Regions from separate parts of the Nitrospirillum guanabarense genome, predicted to be linked through region 3. Evidence: predicted binding sites of a transcription regulator. Region 3 holds the regulator's gene; each other region holds the start of a gene.
The links. Region 3 encodes PhoB, which activates phosphate uptake and scavenging genes when phosphate is short. Its sites were predicted from a motif close to TNTCATAAAACTGTCA; they were not measured.
Positions count from the first base shown of each region.

Region 1: UAA55_RS03955 (arsenate reductase ArsC) is a predicted target of PhoB. The motif match lies at 1,506-1,521, and genes of this name have one in related genera.
Region 2: UAA55_RS27810 (OprO/OprP family phosphate-selective porin) is a predicted target of PhoB. The motif match lies at 1,850-1,865, and genes of this name have one in related genera.

Region 1 is NZ_JAYEER010000001.1:949,390-952,629, forward strand. Features, by position in the region: gene UAA55_RS03950 (arsenate reductase/protein-tyrosine-phosphatase family protein) at 267-800, opposite strand; gene UAA55_RS03955 (arsenate reductase ArsC) at 874-1,383, opposite strand; gene UAA55_RS03960 (methyl-accepting chemotaxis protein) at 1,564-2,976, opposite strand.
Region 2 is NZ_JAYEER010000004.1:2,108,157-2,111,396, forward strand. Features, by position in the region: gene pstC (phosphate ABC transporter permease subunit PstC) at 1-77, opposite strand, end outside; gene pstS (phosphate ABC transporter substrate-binding protein PstS) at 257-1,309, opposite strand; gene UAA55_RS27810 (OprO/OprP family phosphate-selective porin) at 2,011-3,240, shown strand, end outside.
Region 3 is NZ_JAYEER010000004.1:2,299,733-2,302,972, reverse strand. Features, by position in the region: gene UAA55_RS28695 (FAD-dependent oxidoreductase) at 1-600, shown strand, start outside; gene phoB (phosphate regulon transcriptional regulator PhoB) at 799-1,503, opposite strand; gene phoU (phosphate signaling complex protein PhoU) at 1,600-2,364, opposite strand; gene UAA55_RS28680 (ATP-binding protein) at 2,606-3,091, opposite strand; gene UAA55_RS28675 (histidine kinase dimerization/phospho-acceptor domain-containing protein) at 3,078-3,240, opposite strand, start outside.

The sequences.
Region 1 (3,240 bases), on a different contig from region 3:
CTTTCCTAAACGATGGCCTGTCCCCGGCGATCCGATGCCCCCGCACCCGATCCGTCCGATCCCATGGGCCGTCATTATTGCGGCGCACTATGGGCGGGGCGCCATGCCACTGCCAGTGAGCGGTGTCACAACAAGGCACCCGCTTTTCGCAAAATCCGGAAAAATGCAATGATTGCTATATTCAGCTGAATTATCGGCGGCGCTGGGTATGCTTTATCCATCGGCGGCTTAATTATCCGCCCTTGGGGCTTTCGTGTCTCGCGGGATCAGGCGGTGCGCAGCCCATCGTCGCCCTCATCCCCCCACTGGCTCAGCGCCAGCAGGCAGTGGGCGGGCAGGGCGGACAGCACGTCGATGCGCCGCCGCAGATCCTGGAAGATGGCATCCACCAGCGCGTCCGGGTCGCTGGCCGCGTCCGGGTACAGGGCGGGGTCAGGGTCGGGCAGCGCCCAATGGGCGGTGACCGGCTGGCCCGGCCAGGCGCCGGCCATGCCCGTCGCCGCCAGCTCGCTGACGGTGATGACGATGTCCACCGCTGGCGCATCCGGCGTCATGAAGCGCTCCAGCGACTTGGGCGCCAGGCCATGGGTGGCGATGCCCTCCGCCCGCAGGCGGGCCAGGGCATAGGGGTTCAGCCGGCCGGCCGGCGTCAGGCCCGCGCTGTGCGCATCGAATCGGTGGCCGGCATGATGGCGCAGCAGCGCCTCCGCCATCATGCTGCGGCCGGCGTTCACCCGGCCGACGAACAGCACGCCGAGGCGCCGGTTCGCGATTCCCCGGATCGGGGTGGGCAAGCTCATGTCCGGCATCGGGCTGTCGGGCGGCATCATGGGACCTGACCATATGGGATGGGACAAGGGGCGGGTGCCGGCTTCAGCTGGCCGCGGCCCAACCCTCTTCGCTGTGCATCGCCGTCAGCGCCTCGGCCGTCAGGCGGGCCAGGCTCTGTTCCGGCAGGGAACAGAAGATGCGCACCCGGCGCTCGATCATGCCGAACAGCAGGTTGAACAGGGCGCGCTGCTCCACCTCGGACCCCTTGAACCCCTGCGGGTCGGGGAAGCCCCAGTGGGCGATCATGGGATGGCCGGGCCACGCGGGGGCGGTGGCGCCGGCGCTCGTGTCACAGGTGTGGAAGATGAAGTCCATAGGCGCCACGTCGGGGCCGGCGAACTCGTTCCACGACTTGGGGTGCAACCCTTCGGTGGGGATGCGGGCCTGCTTCAGCAGATCCAGGGCGATGGGATTGCATTCCGGCAGCGGGTCGGACCCGGCGCTGAACACCTCGAAATGGCCGCGGCCCCAATGGCGCATCAGGGCCTCGGCCATGATGCTGCGGGCGGAGTTGAACTGGCACAGAAACAGGACCCGGTAGACTTTCGTCATGTCGCCTCATTCCCCCTGAATGCCGGGGCTTTCCGCCCGGGCATGTCCCGGGTCGGAAACCGCAGCCGCGCACAGCCCGCCCCCCGGGCCGGCGCGTTTAACCGCATGCTAATCCCAGCGTATGCCAGTCTTGTGACGCTGGTGTTGCAGCCCGGCGAAAAGGGTTGGGTTCGGGGTTCCTCAGGCGCGGTAGCAGACGCGCAGGCCGCCCCACAGGCGCCCGCGCACCCAGATGGGGGCGGAGGCGTCCTTCATCAGGGCGTAGACGCCGCCGCCCATGTCGCGGCGGTAGGTCTGCAGCAGGAAGGGGGCGGTGCTGCGGCTGACGGCGCTGGCGGTCTTGTCCATGTAGACGCGACGGTTGCGGCCGTTGGCGGCGTTCCACACCGGGTCGGACCCGTGGGGCTTGCGGAACTGCGGGTTATGGCAAGGGATCAGGCGGTTGTGGTCGGTGGGCGCGCAGAAGACCATGCGCGGGTCCATGGCCAGGACGGGGTCGTGCAGGGGGGTGATGGCGGCGTCGAGGAAGGGGATGTAGCGTGTCATGAACTGCGGTGGGTTGCTGCCGGCGATGGGCTTCAGGTTGGTGTCGAACAGGTCGTCCAGCGTCAGCTCCCCCGCCGCCAGGGCCTGTTCCATGCGGGCGGAGATTTGCGCCGCCGCTTCGCGCGCCCGGTCGATGAAGGGCGTGTCCTCCGTCGGGTAGCCGGAGGTGGCGGTCAGCATCATGATGGCCTCCGCCCGTTCCAGCGTGCGGTCCAGGTGGGTGGTGGCCGTTTTCAGCGCCGTGCCGGACAGGGCCGCGTCGCGGTGCAGCGCGTCCACCGTCTCCTGGAAGCCGTCGCAGCGCTGGGCGATGTCGCCGGTGGCGCCGGCGATGGCGGTGGCGTTCTGCTCCACCTGGGCCACGGCCGTGCCCACCGTTTCCACCGCCTGGCCGATGGTGGCCGTGCTGCGGCCCACCCGTTCCGCCTGCTCCGACCCCGCCGCCATGCGGGCGGTCAGGCGACGCACCTGGTCGGTCAGGGCCTTCAGGGTGGCGTCGATCTCGGCCGTGGCCTCGGCCGTCTGGCGGGCCAGGGCCTTCACTTCCGTGGCGACGACGGCGAAGCCCTTGCCGGCTTCCCCGGCGCGCGCCGCCTCGATGGTGGCGTTCAGGGCCAGCAGATTGGTCTGGGCCGCAATGCGGTTGATGTCGCTGGACACCCGGGCCACGCGGCCCATGGCGCCTTCCAGCCCGCCCAATTCGTTCGCGCTGGCGTTCACCGCCGCGACCAGGTCGCCGATGGCGGACAGCGACTGGCGGATTTCCCCCGCCGAGGCGCCGATGTCCCGCCGGGCTGCGGCGGCGACGCCCTGGGTCGCCTGCGCCATGCCGGCGATGGCGCGGTTGCTGGCGACGATGTCGCGCGTTGCCGTCTGGATGCCGGCCAGCTGCTTGCCCTGGCTGTCGATGGCGCTGTCCACCTGATGGATGCTGCCGACCACGTCGGCGATGTCGACGCTCAGGTGCCCGATCTCGGTTGCGATGTCGGCGATCAGCGTACCGGCGTCGGCGCGCAGCGGTGTCGATTGGTGGGTGTCCACGGCCATATCCTCTCCCCAGGATCAGGAGGGCACTCTGGAGCCCATCCCGTAAAGAAAACGCAAACGTCCTGCCCGAACAGGGTGACCATTTAGGATAGGATTATCACGGTGGGGGCGCCCTCATCCTTTGGTTGATCACATGGCGCAGTGGGGAAGGGATTTTTTCTCCAGAGCTGACTTGTAATATCGGAACATTCGACCAGATATGCAGTCGCAGCGATCCAGGGCAGTGTATTTTCGCATTTGCGGAAGGGCGTGGGAAACCGCCAT
Region 2 (3,240 bases), 190 kb from region 3:
CGAAACAGAAGGTCGTTGCGGCGCTGCGTGCGCGCCCGCGGACTCTCCGCGCTGATGTCCGATGCCTTTACCGCCATGTCCACCAAAGCACCCCTCCGGCCGTAGGCCCTGCGATAACCCGAACGCGATGACCTAATAAACCCGGATGTCTATCAAGGAAGCCGACAAAGAGGGAGAGGAGCCGTAGGCGACCCCTCTCCCGACCTTTGTCCCCCGGACCTGGAGCCCGGGGGCGCTTCCTTTTACCCGAGGACTTTTACTTCGACCAGACGGGCTTGCCGTCGGCGGTCTTCACCGTGGCCCACGACTTCTGGACCTGGGCGACCACGGCGGCCGGCATCGGGACGTAGTCCAGCTGCTCGGCGGCGGCCTGGCCGTTGTTGTAGGCCCAGTCGAAGAACTTCAGGGCCTCGGCGACGGCGGCGCCATCCTGCGGCTGGCTGTAGACCAGGATGAAGCTGGCGCCGGTGATCGGCCAGCTGTCGGCGCCCGGCTGGTCGACCAGCACCAGGTAGAAGCCCGGGGCGTTGGCCCAGTCGGCACCGGCGGCGGCGGCTTGGAAGGCCTTGATCTCCGGGCTGACGACCTTGCCGTCCTTGTTCTTCAGCTTGGTGAAGGTCAGGCTGTTCTGCTTGGCGTAGGCGTACTCGACGTAGCCGATGGCGCCTTCGGTCAGCTTCACCATGTTGGCGACGCCTTCGTTGCCCTTGGCGCCCAGGCCGGCGGCCCACTGCACCGAGGTGTTGGCGCCGACGCGATCACCGAATTCCTTGCTTTCCTTGGACAGGTAGGTGGTCCACAGGAAGTTCGTGCCCGACCCGTCGGAACGGTACACCGGAACGATGGAGGTGCTGGGCAGGGCCAGGCCGGGGTTCAGCGCCTTGATGGCCGGGTCGTCCCACGAGGCGATCTGGCCCAGGTAGATCTTGGCGATGGTCGGGCCGTCCAGCTGGATCTGGCCGGGGGCGATGCCCTTCACGTTGATGACGGGGACGACGCCGCCCATGATCATCGGGAACTGCTGCAGGCCCGCTTCCTTCAGCTCTTCCGCCTTCAGGGGCATGTCGGAGGCGCCGAACGTGACGGTCTTCGCCTTGATCTGCTTGATGCCGCCGCCGGAACCGATGGACTGGTAGTTCAGGCCCACGCCGGTCTTGGCCTTATAGGCCTCGGCCCATTTGGCGTAGATGGGGTACGGGAAGGTGGCGCCGGCGCCGCTGATGTCGGCAGCCTGGGCGGCGCCCACCATCATCACCGCGGCCGCGGCGGCAACCATGCCCTTCAGCAGGTTCTTCGGTTGAAAGTTCACGGGATTCCCCCACGGGTTGGAACGTCTTAGTCGACCGTCTCGGGGCCCCGGCCGGTTCGCCCAGGGCTATGCCCCGCGACCGCTTCCTGATCCCGTCTCGACGGGCGGACCCTAAATTCCGGGTCCTGAACCTTTGGTGACGAGTATGTTACGGTTTTATGAAACTGTGGGCGTTTTGTCGCAGGGCAAGGCCCCGTTCACGCCCCGTACCGCCTTGCGGACCGGCAACACCCCCGGCCGGCACGGGCGCGCCACCGGACACGGGCGATTCTCAAGTTCTTTTCAAGCGTCTCCGCGCCACCAGCACCGGCACGGTTTTTCTGCCCTGTCGCCGCCCGTCGCCGATAGTCGCAAGCACCTTCCCGGGTGCGCCCTATTCACAACACTATAGATGCAATCGATCATCCAAACCTCTTTTTGGGGGCCACCGGCACCCCTCCGGCCTCTACTACGGTAGTCCCGGATTTGTTGCCCCGCCTTACTTTAAGGCCGCTAAAACACCCGACTCGAAACTGTTGCAGCGGCGCCACAGCCAGCCCCTTTCATAAATCTGTCAACCTTTAGCAGTCTCGCTGTCATGCTATATTGCTACCGAGCGCTTCGTTAGGGCCGCAGCCCAAACGCTCCAAACGCGTGACGTCGGCCCCGAAACCCCGGGATTGGGCGGCATGCCGTAGACCGGATGATGGGAGAATCTAGGAATGAACCTGAAGACCGTGTTGCTCGCTGGCACGGTGCTGAGCGTGGCTTTCGCCACCGCCGGCGCCTCCGCTGCGGAAAATAAGAAGTCGAACGCCGCCTCCGCCACTGCCGCCGCCGCCGCCACTCCGCTGGCCACCCAGGCGCAGATCGACGCGCTGAACAAGCAGATCCAGGCGCTGCAGGCCCAGTTGCAGGCGATCTCGGCCCAGACCGACGCCGCCAACAAGGCCGCCGCCGAGTCCAAGGCCGCCGCCGAAAAGGCCGCCACGTCGGCCACCGCCGCCACGGCGAACCTGCCCAGCATCACCTTCCCCAACGGCGTGCCGACCTTCACGTCCGCGGACAAGGCGTTCAGCTTCCAGCCCGTCGGCCGTATCCACCTGGATTACGGCTATAACTTCCAGGACGCCAAGAACCCGGACAACCGTCAGGTCAAGGACACCACCGACGGCTTCAACTTCCGTCGCGCCTACATCGGCTTCGCCGGCAAGGCCTTCAACGACTTCACCTACAACGTGACGGCCGACTTCCCCGGCCGCTTCAACCAGTCCGGCCGCCTGCAGACCGCGCAGTTGACCTATACCGGGTACAAGGGGTGGCTGATCGACGTCGGCGCCATGCAGCCGGCCTTCACCTTCGAAGACAGCATCAGCTCCAACGACATCGGCCTGGTCGAGCGCCCCGGCATCAACAACGTCGTGACCGGCCTGATCGCCAGCGAAGGCCGCCTGTCGGCCGGCGTGCGCACCTTTGGCGACAACTATTTCGCCGACGTCTACCTGACCGGCGCCAACGTCAACACCAGCCCGTTCGGCAGCACCACCGTGCTGACCAGCACCGGCGGCGCGACCTCTTCCGTCACCTCCAGCGCCGTGACCGGCGTGGCCGACGACCAGAAGGCCGCCTTCGCCCGCGCCGCGTTCCGCCCGATCAACGATGAGCACACCATCGTCCATGTCGGCGCCGACGTCGGCTACATGTACGCCCCGCCGCAGACCAACGGCGTGAACGCCGCCGGTTCGCACGTGCTGGCCCTGTCCGAGCGTCCGGAAAACCGCTACGGCGGCCTGGGCGCCATCCTGAACACCGGCAACATCAACGCCGACAGCGTCGCCATCTACGGCGGCGAGGCCGCGGTGCGTTACGACAGCTTCTGGGCGCAGGGCGAAGGCTACCAGATCGACGTGAAGCGCCGTAAGGACCTGTCCACGGCCACCAACGACCCGAGC
Region 3 (3,240 bases):
GTCTGTCTTTATGGCCGCACCACCCTGACACCCCAGGTGCGGGCGGCGGTGAGCGATGATCTGTGCGCCGGCACCAGCGTGGTCTTCGCGGACGGCTATGCCGGCATCATCGACCCCATGCTGTTCGATTGGGGCGCCACGCCACCCGGCGTCACGCCTGTGGCCGACTATCTCTACTGGGCGTTGATCGGCCCCCGTACTCGGCTGACCGGAGCTTTCCCCGGTGTGGTGCCGGCGATGGTGGCGGAGCATCTGGCCCGCGATTGGCACCCCAGCCTGCGCGGCCTGTTCCGGCACGCCGACCGGGACGGCGTGGCCCTGCTGCCGGTGCGCAGCGCCCGCCTGGCCCGTACTTGGCCCCTTTGGACGGCGGCACCGGCGACCTTCCTGGGCGACGCCATCCATGCCATGAGCCCCGCCGGCGGCCTGGGCGCCAACACCGCCCTGCGGGACGCCGCCGTGCTGGCGGCGTGCCTGGCCGGCCAAGCCTCGCCTGAGGAGGCCGCGCGAAATTATGAGGAGGAGATGCGCGTGCGCGCGGCGCGCGCCATCCACCTTTCGGAAGTGGGCGCGGCCGCCCTGTTCGCGGACGTGATTTAGGAAGCGCTATGTCCCAAGCAGCGGCACGAGACTCGGCCTCGCGCCGTAGGACGCGGTCCCTCATTCACAAGGAAAAGGGGCCGCCGGAAGTTTGCGGATGGCGTGGCGGACTGTAAACCGGGGAAGCCAAGCCGGCGCATGTCGGAACCCGGCGTCCGAAGGGGCCTTTGATCCATCAAGGTCAAAGGCCACGCGCCATCAAGCCGACTTCATGTCCAGGGCATAGCCGGCCGAACGCACGGTGCGGATCATGTCCAGTTCCGTGTCCTCGTTCAGGGCCTTGCGCAGGCGGCGGATGTGCACGTCGACGGTGCGCGGCTCCACATAGACGTCGTGGCCCCAGACGATGTCCAGCAGCTGCTCACGCGAGAAGACGCGGCCGGGGTGCTGCATGAAATGGCGCAGCAGGCGGAATTCCGTCGGCCCCAGGTGGATGTCGCGGCTGTTGCGGCGCACGCGGTGGGCCGCCAGGTCCATGCTGATGTCACCGTAGCGCAGCAGTTCCTCGGCCAGCGAGGGCACGGCCCGGCGCAGCACGGCGCGGATGCGGGCCACCAGCTCGGTCGGGCTGAAGGGCTTGGAGATGTAGTCGTCGGCGCCGGAGTTCAGGCCGCGCACCTTGTCCGCCTCCTCGCCCCGGGCGGTCAGCATGATGATGGGGATTTCACGGGTCTTGGGGTTGCGGCGCATCTGGCGGCAGACCTCCAGCCCGCTCATCAGCGGCAGCATCCAGTCCAGCAGCACCAGGTGCGGCGCCTGCTCATCGGCCAGCAGCAGGGCTTCCTCGCCGTCGCCGGCGGTCAGCACCCGGAAGCCTTCCTTTTCCAGGTTGTAGCTCAGCAGCGTGACGAGGTCGGCTTCGTCCTCGACGATCAGAACCAAGGGCTTCAACGAGGCGTTCATGGGGTGTCCCTAAAACTGGCTGTCCGGGGTCGGGTAAGCGGTGGCAAGTCTAAGTCGTCTATAGGTTCGGGCGTGAGGAACGGCCCGGGGAAAGGCTCACACATCGTCCACGGCGTCGGCGCCGTGCAGGCCGCTGCCGTGCAGGTCAACATCGGCCGTGGGACCGACGACGAAGCTGGACTGGTCATGCTTGGGCCGGTCGGAGGTCAAGGTCTGGCCCAGCACCAGGAAGTGGATGGTTTCCGCGATATTGGTGGCGTGATCGCCCGCCCGTTCCAGATTCTTGGCGATGAACAACAGGTGGGTGCAAGGGGTGATGTTGCGCGGGTCTTCCATCATATAGGTCAGGACCTCCCGGAACAGGCTGGTGTACAGGTCGTCCAGCTCTTCATCCCGGTTCCAGGCGTCGATGGCCTTGCCCACGTCGCGGTCAATATAGGCGTCCAGCACGTCCTTCAGCATGCTTTCCACCAGCTTGCCCATGCGCGGGATGGCGCTGACGGGCCGCACGGCGGGAAGCTTGGCCATCGCCATGCTGCGCTTGGCGATGTTGGCGGCATAGTCGCCGGTGCGTTCCAGGTCGGCGGAAATCTTCAGGGCGGCCAGGATTTCGCGCAGGTCGCCGCCCACGGGCTGGCGCAGGGCCAGCATGCGCACGGCCTCCTGCTCGATGCCGCGCTCATAGTCGTCCAGCTGATGGTCGGCCTGCATCACCCGGGCGGCCAGGTCCGCGTCGCGGCGCACCACCGCCTGGACCGCGCCGTCCACCTGGGCTTCGGCCACGCCACCCATCTGGGTGATCAGGTTGGACAGGCGCTGCAGCTGCTGCTCGAACGACTTAACCGTATGCTCGGCCGGCATTCTCTTACCACCCCACCCCCGGCGGTCCTGGCCGGGGCATGAAAAACGGCGGCCGGCTGGACACATCGCCGGTCGGGCAGGGTGGACCATAGCGACAGGTCGCTATGGAATTGCTACAGATAAACGACAGTTTTGTGACGGCGCTGCCGGTCGTCTTGATTTCCAAAAAGCGCCGCCGCTTCAGCGGCTTATGCCATACGACCGTAGTGCCGCCACCCGGGTCGCTGAAGCCGCTTCGCCGTCAGGCGGCGCCCCGGCCGCCTTCCTGTGACAGATTCGGGGCAGATTGGGGTAAGGGCTTTTCCGCCTTCTCCCCCGGCTTTTCCACGCCGGGCAGGTGGACGGTGAAGGTGCTGCCCTTGCCCACTTCGCTGTCGATGGTCAGGCGGCCGCGATGACGGTTGACGATGTGCTTCACGATGGCCAGGCCCAGACCCGTACCGCCCAGGGCGCGGCTGCGGGCGGCGTCCACGCGGTAGAAGCGCTCGGTCAGGCGGGGCAGATGGGTGCGGGCGATACCTTCGCCCTTGTCGGTCACCGACACCTTGATGCCCACCACCTTCTGGGGCGCCGCCTGGCGGGCGCGGATGCCGGTGGCGCCCGGCGCCGGCGGAGCCTCCGCCCGTTCCAGCGCCACCACCACGTCGGTCTGCTCGCGCCCGTACTTGATGGCGTTGTCGATCAGGTTCTGGAACACCTGGGTCAGCTGGTCCTCATCCCCCTGCACCCGGGGCAGATCCTCCCCCCTGGACGCGGATGGTGATCTTCCGCGCCGCCGCCTTCAGCTCCAGCATGGCGACCACGCTGTGCACCAGTTGGGCGACGTTGGTTTCGCCGGTGGGGTGGGTGTGCTCATCCAACTCGATGCGTGACAGG